DNA from 2 places in the Streptomyces poriticola genome. Region 2 is predicted to be linked to the other one. Evidence: riboswitches for the same ligand, from Rfam matches in the RefSeq annotation. Region 2 holds a riboswitch; the other holds the start of a gene.
What was found. A riboswitch is a leader RNA that binds a small molecule or an ion and turns the genes downstream of it on or off. The one in region 2 is predicted to bind cobalamin.
Positions count from the first base shown of each region.

Region 1: another riboswitch for cobalamin. It lies ahead of metE (5-methyltetrahydropteroyltriglutamate--homocysteine S-methyltransferase); the one in region 2 lies ahead of V5O46_RS20040 (energy-coupling factor ABC transporter permease).

Region 1 is NZ_JBAGKH010000004.1:360,107-364,506, forward strand. Features, by position in the region: gene V5O46_RS09270 (metal ABC transporter solute-binding protein, Zn/Mn family) at 1-59, opposite strand, end outside; gene V5O46_RS09275 (metal ABC transporter permease) at 8-886, opposite strand; gene V5O46_RS09280 (metal ABC transporter ATP-binding protein) at 883-1,518, opposite strand; cobalamin riboswitch at 1,642-1,871, shown strand; gene metE (5-methyltetrahydropteroyltriglutamate--homocysteine S-methyltransferase) at 2,036-4,354, shown strand.
Region 2 is NZ_JBAGKH010000016.1:14,457-18,856, reverse strand. Features, by position in the region: gene V5O46_RS20055 (ATP-binding cassette domain-containing protein) at 1-309, opposite strand, end outside; gene cbiQ (cobalt ECF transporter T component CbiQ) at 306-1,055, opposite strand; gene V5O46_RS20045 (energy-coupling factor ABC transporter substrate-binding protein) at 1,056-1,394, opposite strand; gene V5O46_RS20040 (energy-coupling factor ABC transporter permease) at 1,391-2,101, opposite strand; cobalamin riboswitch at 2,132-2,316, opposite strand; gene V5O46_RS20035 (potassium channel family protein) at 2,386-2,856, opposite strand; gene V5O46_RS20030 (voltage-gated chloride channel family protein) at 2,970-4,322, opposite strand.

The DNA.
Region 1 (4,400 bases), on a different contig from region 2:
GCCGCGCTCAGTGCGACGAGGGCAGGGACACGGACGGTGCGGACGCGGATGCGCGCCATGAGCTGATTCTCCGTTCGGGGACGAGATGGACGGCCAGGACCACGGCCCCGGCCGTCAGGACGAGCACGGGTCCGGGGGGCCAGTCGAGCTTCAGCGCGACGAGGAACCCGGTGAGGTTCACGACGACGCCGATGCCGACGGCCCAGGCGGTGATGGACTTCAGGGAGGTGCCGAGCCGGCGGGCGGCCAGCGCGGGCAGCAGGGTCAGCGCGTCGACGAGCAGCGCGCCGGTCAGTTTGATGGCCCCGGCCACGGACACCGCGACCAGGACCAGCAGGAGCAGGGTGAGCAGGTCGACGCGGACCCCGGAGGCGAGGGCGACCTCGCGGTCGTGCAGCAGCAGGCCCAGGTCCCGGCGCCGCCACCAGAACAGCCCCGGTACGACGACGGCGAGCGCGCCCAGCAGCCACAGGTCGGCCGTGCCGACGGACAGGATGGAGCCCCAGAGCAGGGCGAACGCGCCCTGTGCGTTGACGCCGGACACCGCCAGCACCAGCAGGGCGGCGGCGATCGCCAGACTCATCAGCAGGCCCATCGCGCCGGACAGGCCGTCCGGGGTGCGGGCCAGCGGCGCCACGCCGGCGCCCGCGAGGGCACAGGCGACCAGGGCGCACAGCATCGGGTCCAGGCCGGTCAGCAGCCCGACGGCGATGCCCAGCAGCGCGACGTGCATCATCGCGAACCGCACCGGCATGATGTCCAGCCCGACGATCACCACTCCGACGACGGGCAGTCCGACCGCGGCCAGCAGCAGGGCGGCCCCGGCCCGCTGCACGGGCAGGAGCTGGAGGAGCTCCGCGACGTCGGCGGCGAGGTGGACGGTCACCGCGCCTCCCTGATCCGTCCGGCTGCCATCTCCAGCACCCGGTCGCAGCGGTCGGCGAGCGCCCGGTCGTGGGTGACGACGACCACCGTCACCGGAAGGGACAGCAGCACGTCGGCGGCCTCCTCCTGCCCGGCGAAGTCGAGCGCGGCCGTGGGCTCGTCGGCCAGCAGCACCCCCGCCCCGGCGGCGACGCAGCCGACCGCACGGGCCAGGTACATGCGCTGCAGCTGCCCGCCGGACAGGGTGTGCAGCGGACGCCCGGTCAGGGAACCGACGCCGAGCCGGTCCGCGGCCTCCACGGCCGGTGCGGAAGCGCCGGAGCTGGCCAGCAGCTCGCTCGCGAGCAGCGGGAACCGGCCCGCGGCGGGCTTCTGCGGGATCCAGGCGCAGGCCCGGCGCCGCCACGCCCACTCGGCCGGTGTCGCGGTGCCCCGGCCGCCGACCAGGATCTGTCCGCCGGCCCGGCGGTGCAGGCCCAGCACGGCGCGGACGAGCGTGGTCTTGCCCGATCCGTTGGTGCCGGTCAGCGCCACCCGCTCGCCCGCGGTGACGTCCAGGTCCACTCCGCGGACGGCCTCGACCCGGCCGTGCCGGCAGGCGACGTCGCGCATCCGGACTTCCAGCCCGTTCATCACACCTCCCGTTCGTCTGATGAGAGCAGTCGGGGCGGAAGGGCGATGGGTTCCCGGCCGGCGGTGTCCCACTTCGCCTTCCGGATTCTGGACGCGGTCCGGCGCGCCGGCGGAACTGCCCGTAGTCTGTGCGGTGCAGCTGGTTCGCCCCGTCCGCCAGGCGGGATGCGTCGCAAGAGGGAACCCGGTGGGAATCCGGGACTGCCCCGCAGCGGTGAGCGGGAACGACCGCCGTCATACGCACTGGGCCCGAGGTACGGGGCCTGGGAAGCGACGGCCAGTAGGTGTTCGCGTCGATGGACGGCGCTGACGTGCCCGCGAGTCCGAAGACCTGCCATCTGCCCGCGCGCGAACCACTCGGGCGCGGACATCCCGGTGACCTCGAGGGCGGGTCGGCGAACACACCAGGCGGAGGAGCGCGCTTGCCGCGCACGGTCGTCCCGCCGGGTCCGTCGTCCCTTCGCGCTCTCGTCCCGTCCCCGGGATCTCAGGGATTCATCTCGCGAAGGAGATCTCCGTGACAGCGAAGTCCGCAGCCGCGGCAGCACGGGCCACCGTGTACGGCTACCCCCGCCAGGGCCGGAACCGGGAACTGAAGAAGGCGGTCGAGGGCTACTGGAAGGGCCGGACCGCCGCCTCCGACCTGCACGCCACCGCCGCCGAACTGCGCCGCACCAACTGGCAGCAGCTCGCCGGGGCCGGCCTCGACGAGGTCCCGACCGGCGACTTCTCGTACTACGACCATGTCCTCGACACCAGCGTGATGGTCGGCGCGATCCCCGAGCGGCACCGGGCCGCCGTCGAGGCGGACGCCCTGGACGGGTACTTCGCCATGGCCCGCGGCACCCAGGACGTGGCGCCGCTGGAGATGACGAAGTGGTTCGACACCAACTACCACTACCTCGTCCCGGAACTGGGCCCGGACACGGTGTTCACGGCGGACCCGGCCAAGCAGGTCGCCGAGCTGAAGGAGGCCCTGGCACTCGGCCTGACGGCCCGCCCGGTCCTCGTCGGACCCGTCACCTATCTCCTGCTGGCCAAGCCCGCGCCCGGCGTGGCCGCGGACTTCGACCCGCTGACCCTGCTGGACCGGCTGCTCCCGGTGTACGCGGAGGTGCTCGCCGACCTCCGCGCGGCCGGCGCCGAGTGGGTGCAGCTGGACGAGCCCGCCCTGGTCCAGGACCGCACCCCGGCCGAGCTCAACGCCGCCGAGCGCGCCTACCGCGACCTCGGCCGGCTCACCGACCGGCCGAAGCTGCTGGTCGCCTCCTACTTCGACCGGCTCGGCGATGCGCTGCCGGTGCTCGCCAAGGCGCCGGTGGACGGGCTCGCGCTGGACTTCACCGAGGCCGCCGCCGCCAACCTGGACGCGCTCGCCGCGGTCGGCGGGCTGCCGGGCAAGCGGCTGGTCGCCGGTGTCGTCAACGGCCGCAACATCTGGGTCAACGACCTGGGCGCGTCCCTGACCACGCTGGGCACCCTGCTGGGGCTGGCCGACCGGGTGGACGTGTCGGCGTCCTGCTCGCTTCTGCACGTCCCGCTCGACGCCGCGACGGAACGGGACATCGAGCCGCAGATCCTGCGCTGGCTGGCCTTCGCCCGGCAGAAGACCGCCGAGATCGTCACCCTCGCCAAGGGCCTGGCCCGCGGCACCGACGCCATCGGCGCCGAACTCGCCGCCAACCGGGCCGACCTGGCCTCCCGGGCCAGCTCCCCGATCACCCACGACCCCGCCGTGCGCGCCCGCACCGCCGCCGTCACCGAGGCCGACGCCCGCCGCTCCCAGCCGTACGCGGAGCGCACCGCCGCCCAGCGCGCCCACCTCGGGCTGCCGCTGCTGCCGACCACCACGATCGGCTCCTTCCCGCAGACCGGCGAACTGCGCACCGCCCGGGCGGACCTGCGCACCGGCCGTATCGACGCGGCCGGCTACGAGGAGCGGATCAGGGCCGAGATCCAGGAGGTGATCTCCTTCCAGGAGAAGGCCGGCCTGGACGTCCTGGTGCACGGCGAGCCCGAGCGCAACGACATGGTGCAGTACTTCGCCGAGCAGCTCACCGGCTATCTGGCCACCCAGCACGGCTGGGTGCAGTCCTACGGCACCCGCTACGTCCGCCCGCCGATCCTGGCCGGTGACATCTCCCGCCCCGAGCCGATGACGGTGCGCTGGACGAGGTACGCCCAGTCGCTGTCCGACCGTCCGGTCAAGGGCATGCTGACCGGCCCGGTCACCATGCTCGCCTGGTCCTTCGTCCGCGACGACCAGCCGCTCGGGGACACCGCACGCCAGGTCGCCCTCGCCCTGCGCGACGAGGTCGGCGATCTGGAGGAGGCCGGCACCTCGGTCATCCAGGTCGACGAGCCGGCCCTGCGCGAGACCCTGCCGCTGCGCGCCGCGGACCGGCCGGCGTACCTGACGTGGGCGACGGAGGCGTTCCGGCTCACCACGGCCGGGGTCCGCCCCGACACCCAGATCCACACGCACATGTGCTACGCCGAGTTCGGCGACATCGTGCAGGCCATCGACGACCTGGACGCCGATGTGATCAGCCTGGAGGCGGCCCGTTCCCATATGCAGGTCGCCCGCGAGCTGGCCGCCCACGGCTACCCGCGCGAGGCCGGCCCCGGCGTGTACGACATCCACTCCCCGCGCGTCCCGAGCGCCGAGGAGGCCGCCGAGCTGCTGCGCACCGGCCTGAGGGCGATCCCCGCCGAGCGGCTGTGGGTCAACCCGGACTGCGGTCTGAAGACCCGCGCCTGGCCGGAGACCCGGGCCTCCCTGGAGAACCTGGTCACCGCGGCCCGCACGGTCCGCGGGGAGCTGCCCGCCTCCTGACCGCCCGTGCGGGACCGGGCCGGGACGCCATGAGCGTCCCGGCCCG
Region 2 (4,400 bases):
CTGCGCCACGGACGCGGCGAACAGCTGGTCGTCCGGGTCCTGCACCACCAGCTGCACCGTGGTCCGCAGCCGGGTCAGCCCCTTGCGGTCGTAGGTCACCGGCTCGCCCGCCACCGTCAGCCGGCCCGTACGGGGCTTCAGCCCGCCGCTGAGCAGCCGCATCAGTGTGGTCTTGCCGCTGCCGTTGCGGCCCAGCAGCGCCAGCGCCCGCCCCTCGGGCACCCGGAAGTCCAGGTCGCGCAGTACGGTGGGCCCGTCCTCGTACGCGAAGGAGGCGCCCCGCAGGGCGACGAGCTCGGAGTCGCTCACGTCAGCGGCCTTTCCAGTAGGAAGGTGAGGACGGCCAGCACCGCGAGCAGCACACAGCTCGCGGCGGTGAACGGCACCGACACCCGGGCCTCGGGCACCAGCACGCGCAGCGTGCCGTCGTAGCCGCGCCCGGCGAGCCCCGTCTGCAGCCGCGCCGCCCGGTCGAAGGACCGCACGAACGCCGTGGCGCCGAGCCCGGCCAGTGAACGCCAGGCCGCGGCCCGCGAGGTGTGCCCCAGCCGGGCCGCCTGCGCCTGCCGCACCCGGCGCACCGAGTCCAGCAGCAGAAAGCTCATCCGGTACGTCACCAGCGCCACGTCGACCACCGGTGCGGGCACCCCGGCCCGCACCAGCCGCGGCAGCAGGTCGGACATCGGGGTGGTGAACGCGAACAGCAGCACCCCGAGCGAGGCCGCCGAGGTGCGCAGCAGCAGCCCGCCCGCCCGCGCCGGACCGCCGTCGGCCGGTGACAGGAACGCGTCCGGACCGCCGACCTGCACCAGCAGCGGCAGCGCCCCGGTGACACAGAAGCCGAGCGGCACCCGCCAGGCCCGCCACAGCCGGCGCGCCGGCACCCCCGCCGGGCCGAGCAGCACCGCGAGCGCCGTCACCAGCACCAGTGCCGCGCCCGGCCAGGGCGGCAGCGAGATCGCCAGGAGGGTCAGGCCCAGCCCGAGCACGGCCTTGTCCACGGGATGGCGGCGGCGCCAGCGACTGCTGTGCGCCGCCGCGTCGATCGGCAGCACTCAGTCCCCGGCGGGGGCGTCCTGCGGGGCGGCCAGGGCCCGTTCCTCGCCCTGCCGCCTGCCCCGGCGCAGCCCGAAGTAGTAGGCCAGCACCCCGGCGCCGAGCGCCGCCTGCAGGGCGAACAGGGCGGACTCGATCTCCCCGGACGGCGGTTCGTACAGCGGCGAGAACCACGGCTCGTAGTCCGGGTCGATCTCGGTGATCGCCGTCTCCGCCTCGCCGTCCGCGCCGGCGAACGGCTCCTCCTTGTGGTCGCCGAGCCCGAACACGAGCGGGATCACGGCGAGCGCGGCCACCGCGAGCAGCAGCAGGGCGTTGATCCGTGTGTTGCGCTTCACTGGGCCACCGCCTCCTGGTCGGCCTGCTCGGACTTCTTCTTCGGCCTCGTCAGCAGCACGCCCAGCCGGGTCAGTTCGCCCTTGCTGGAGCGCACCAGCAGCCGCATCACCAGCACCGTGAGCAGGCCCTCACTGACCGCGAGCGGGACCTGGGTGACGGCGAAGATCGAGCCGAACTTGCCGAGCGCGCCGGCGAAGCCGCTGCTCGGGTCCGGGAAGGCCAGCGCCAGCTGCACGGAGGTGACGCAGTAGGTGGACAGGTCGGCGACGAACGCGCCGAAGAACACCGCGACCATCAGCGGCACGTCGTAGCGGCGCAGCAGCTTGTAGACGGCGTATCCGGCCCAGGGGCCGACGATCGCCATGGAGAAGACGTTGGCGCCGAGCGTGGTCAGCCCGCCGTGCGCCAGCAGCAGCGCCTGGAACAGCAGGGTGATGGTGCCCAGCACCGCCATCACCGGCGGCCGGAACAGGATGGCGCCCAGCCCGGTGCCGGTCGGGTGGGAGCAACTCCCGGTGACCGAGGGCAGTTTCAGCGCGGACAGGACGAACGTGAAGGCCCCGGAGGCGCCGAGGAGCAGAGTGCTCTCCGGATGCTCCCTGACCTCGCGGGTGAGTGACCGTACTCCGTGGACGACGAACGGCGCAGACGCGGCGCCCCAGGCGACCGCGTGCGCCGGAGGCAGAAAGCCCTCGGCTATGTGCATGGCTCGGCAGACCCTCTCCAGCACCTCGTGGATGGTTGACGCGCCTCGGCCGGTCTCCTGGCTGACGGGTACCACCGCCCGCACTCCGCCTTCCCGGGTCCGTGAGGACCCAGTGGCTGCCCGCGAGGGCCGGAGCCGGACTTCCCGATCACAGTGGCGAGGGCCGCACCGGCATCACACCGGATTTCCCGTTCACCGAGGCGTGGTGACAGTAGTGCGGCGGGGTCCCGCTGACAAGGGCGTGCCCGGCGCTCGGAACGAGGTCACGCGCCCGATGTGCGCCGTCACCCGGGCCGGTCGCGGTCGGTCCGTTCCGCCCGCCGGACCGCCAACTCGCGCATCCACTGGCCCAGCGCGGTGGCGCCGGCGGTGAGGAACACGAAGGTGTACAGGATCTGCACGATGGTCACGACGCGGGCCGTCTGGCCCCGCGGGGTGATGTCGCCGTAGCCGACGGTGGCGAGCGTGACCACGGTGAAGTACAGGGCGTCGAGCCGGGTGTGCAGCCCCGAGAACTGGCCCGGCTGATGGGACAGCGCATAATACGCGGCGGCGAAGACATGTACGGCCAGTACGGTGAGCAGGGCGATGGCCAGGCCGGGCCGGGCGCCGGGGCGTTCGGCGAGCACCTGGCGGACCTGGCGCAGCAGCAGCAGCGCGACGAGCGTGAGCACCAGGCAGAACACCACCCAGCTCAGCACGGGGTGCTGCGGGCCGAGATGGTCCAGCGGCAGCAGGAAGTAGGCGACGACCACGAGCGCGGCGAGGACCGTGCGCGGCAGCCAGGAGCGGGCGGTCCGCCAGGAGCCCGGCCAGGGCCTCCGCCGGGAGCCCCTCCCGAAGTCCCGTCGGGAGTCCCGTCGGCCGGTCACCGGGCCGCCCCCGCCGCCCCGGCCGTGTCCGTCGCCCCCTCGGGCCGCTGCCGCCGCACCAGCTGGCCGACGATGAAGGCGACGACCGACGCCGCGACGATCAGCGGCATCTGCTCGGCGGCGTCCCCGCCGAGCAGGAGCGCCGCCAGCACCGCGCTGGCCAGCGGCAGCCCGGTGGTCGCGGACGCCGCGGCGGCGATCCCCAGTCCCAGGGCCGGCGCCGTACCGAACCCCGGCAGCCCGGAGAAGGCCGTGGCCGTCGCCGTGCCCAGCAGCACCGCGGGGAAGATCGGGCCGCCCCGCAGACTGCCCAGCGAGACGGCCCACGCCAGCCCCTTGCAGGCGACCAGCGCGACCAGCGCGCCCACCGACCAGGCGTGCGGATCCGCGGCGAGCTCGGCCAGCGTGGCCTGCCCGGACAGCGCGGCCTCGGCCGGGGAGCGGCCCGTGATCAGGGCGTAGGCGGTGATACAGACACCCACGGCGGTGGCGCAGGCCACGGTGCGGGCGGCCTTGCTGCCCCGCCGGGTGAAGCCGACGGTGGAGCGGCCCAGTTCACGTCCCAGGGTGACCAGCACCGCGATCAGCGCCGCCACCGGCAATCCCCACAGGAAGTCGCCGACGTCCGGACCGGCCGCCGACGGGAGCTCGCCCAGCGCGAGTGCACCGGTCTCCAGGCCCGTCCAGTCGCCGAAGCCGGTGAACACCAGCGCGCCCGCGGCGCTGGCCAGCAGGCAGGGCAGCAGCAGTGCCACCAGCCGGGCGCCGCCCAGCCCGGCCCCCTCGATGAGCAGCACCGCCGCCGCGATCGGCCCACCGAGGATGGTGGAGATGGCCGCGGTGGACCCGGCCGTCGCCACCACCGCCCGCGCCTTCGCATCCGCCGCGGCCGACCGCCGCACCGCCAGCAGCGCCAGCCCGCTGCCGATCGCCAGCAGCGGCGCCTCCGGGCCGAGCACCACCCCGAGCGGCAGCGTCGCCAGCGCGGCCAGCACCGTGCCGGGCAGCTCCTTCGGACCGACCGGCGCACCGCCCAGACCGTTCACCGGCAGATGGCCGCCCGAGCCCGGGACCCGGGTCACGATCGGTGCCAGGATCAGCCCGGCCAGCACCAGCGCCGGCAGCGGCCACCACCAGGGCGGCCCGGCGTAGCCGAGCGCCTCGGGCGCCGACTCCCACACCCAGTGCTGGAGCAGGTGCTGGAGCCCGACGAAGAAGAAGCACGCGAGGGCGATCGGCACGCCCAGCAGCACACACAGCAGCAGCAACCGCAGATAGCCGCGGCTGAGCACGGTGTCGCGCAGTGACTGCTCGGCCTGCGGCACGGCCGCGTTCGCCGGCGCGCTCATGTGGTCCTCCGGGGCTCCCCGACGGCATGTGGGGCCAGTCAACGCGAGGCCCGCACCGGCCGCATGTTCTGGCCTCCG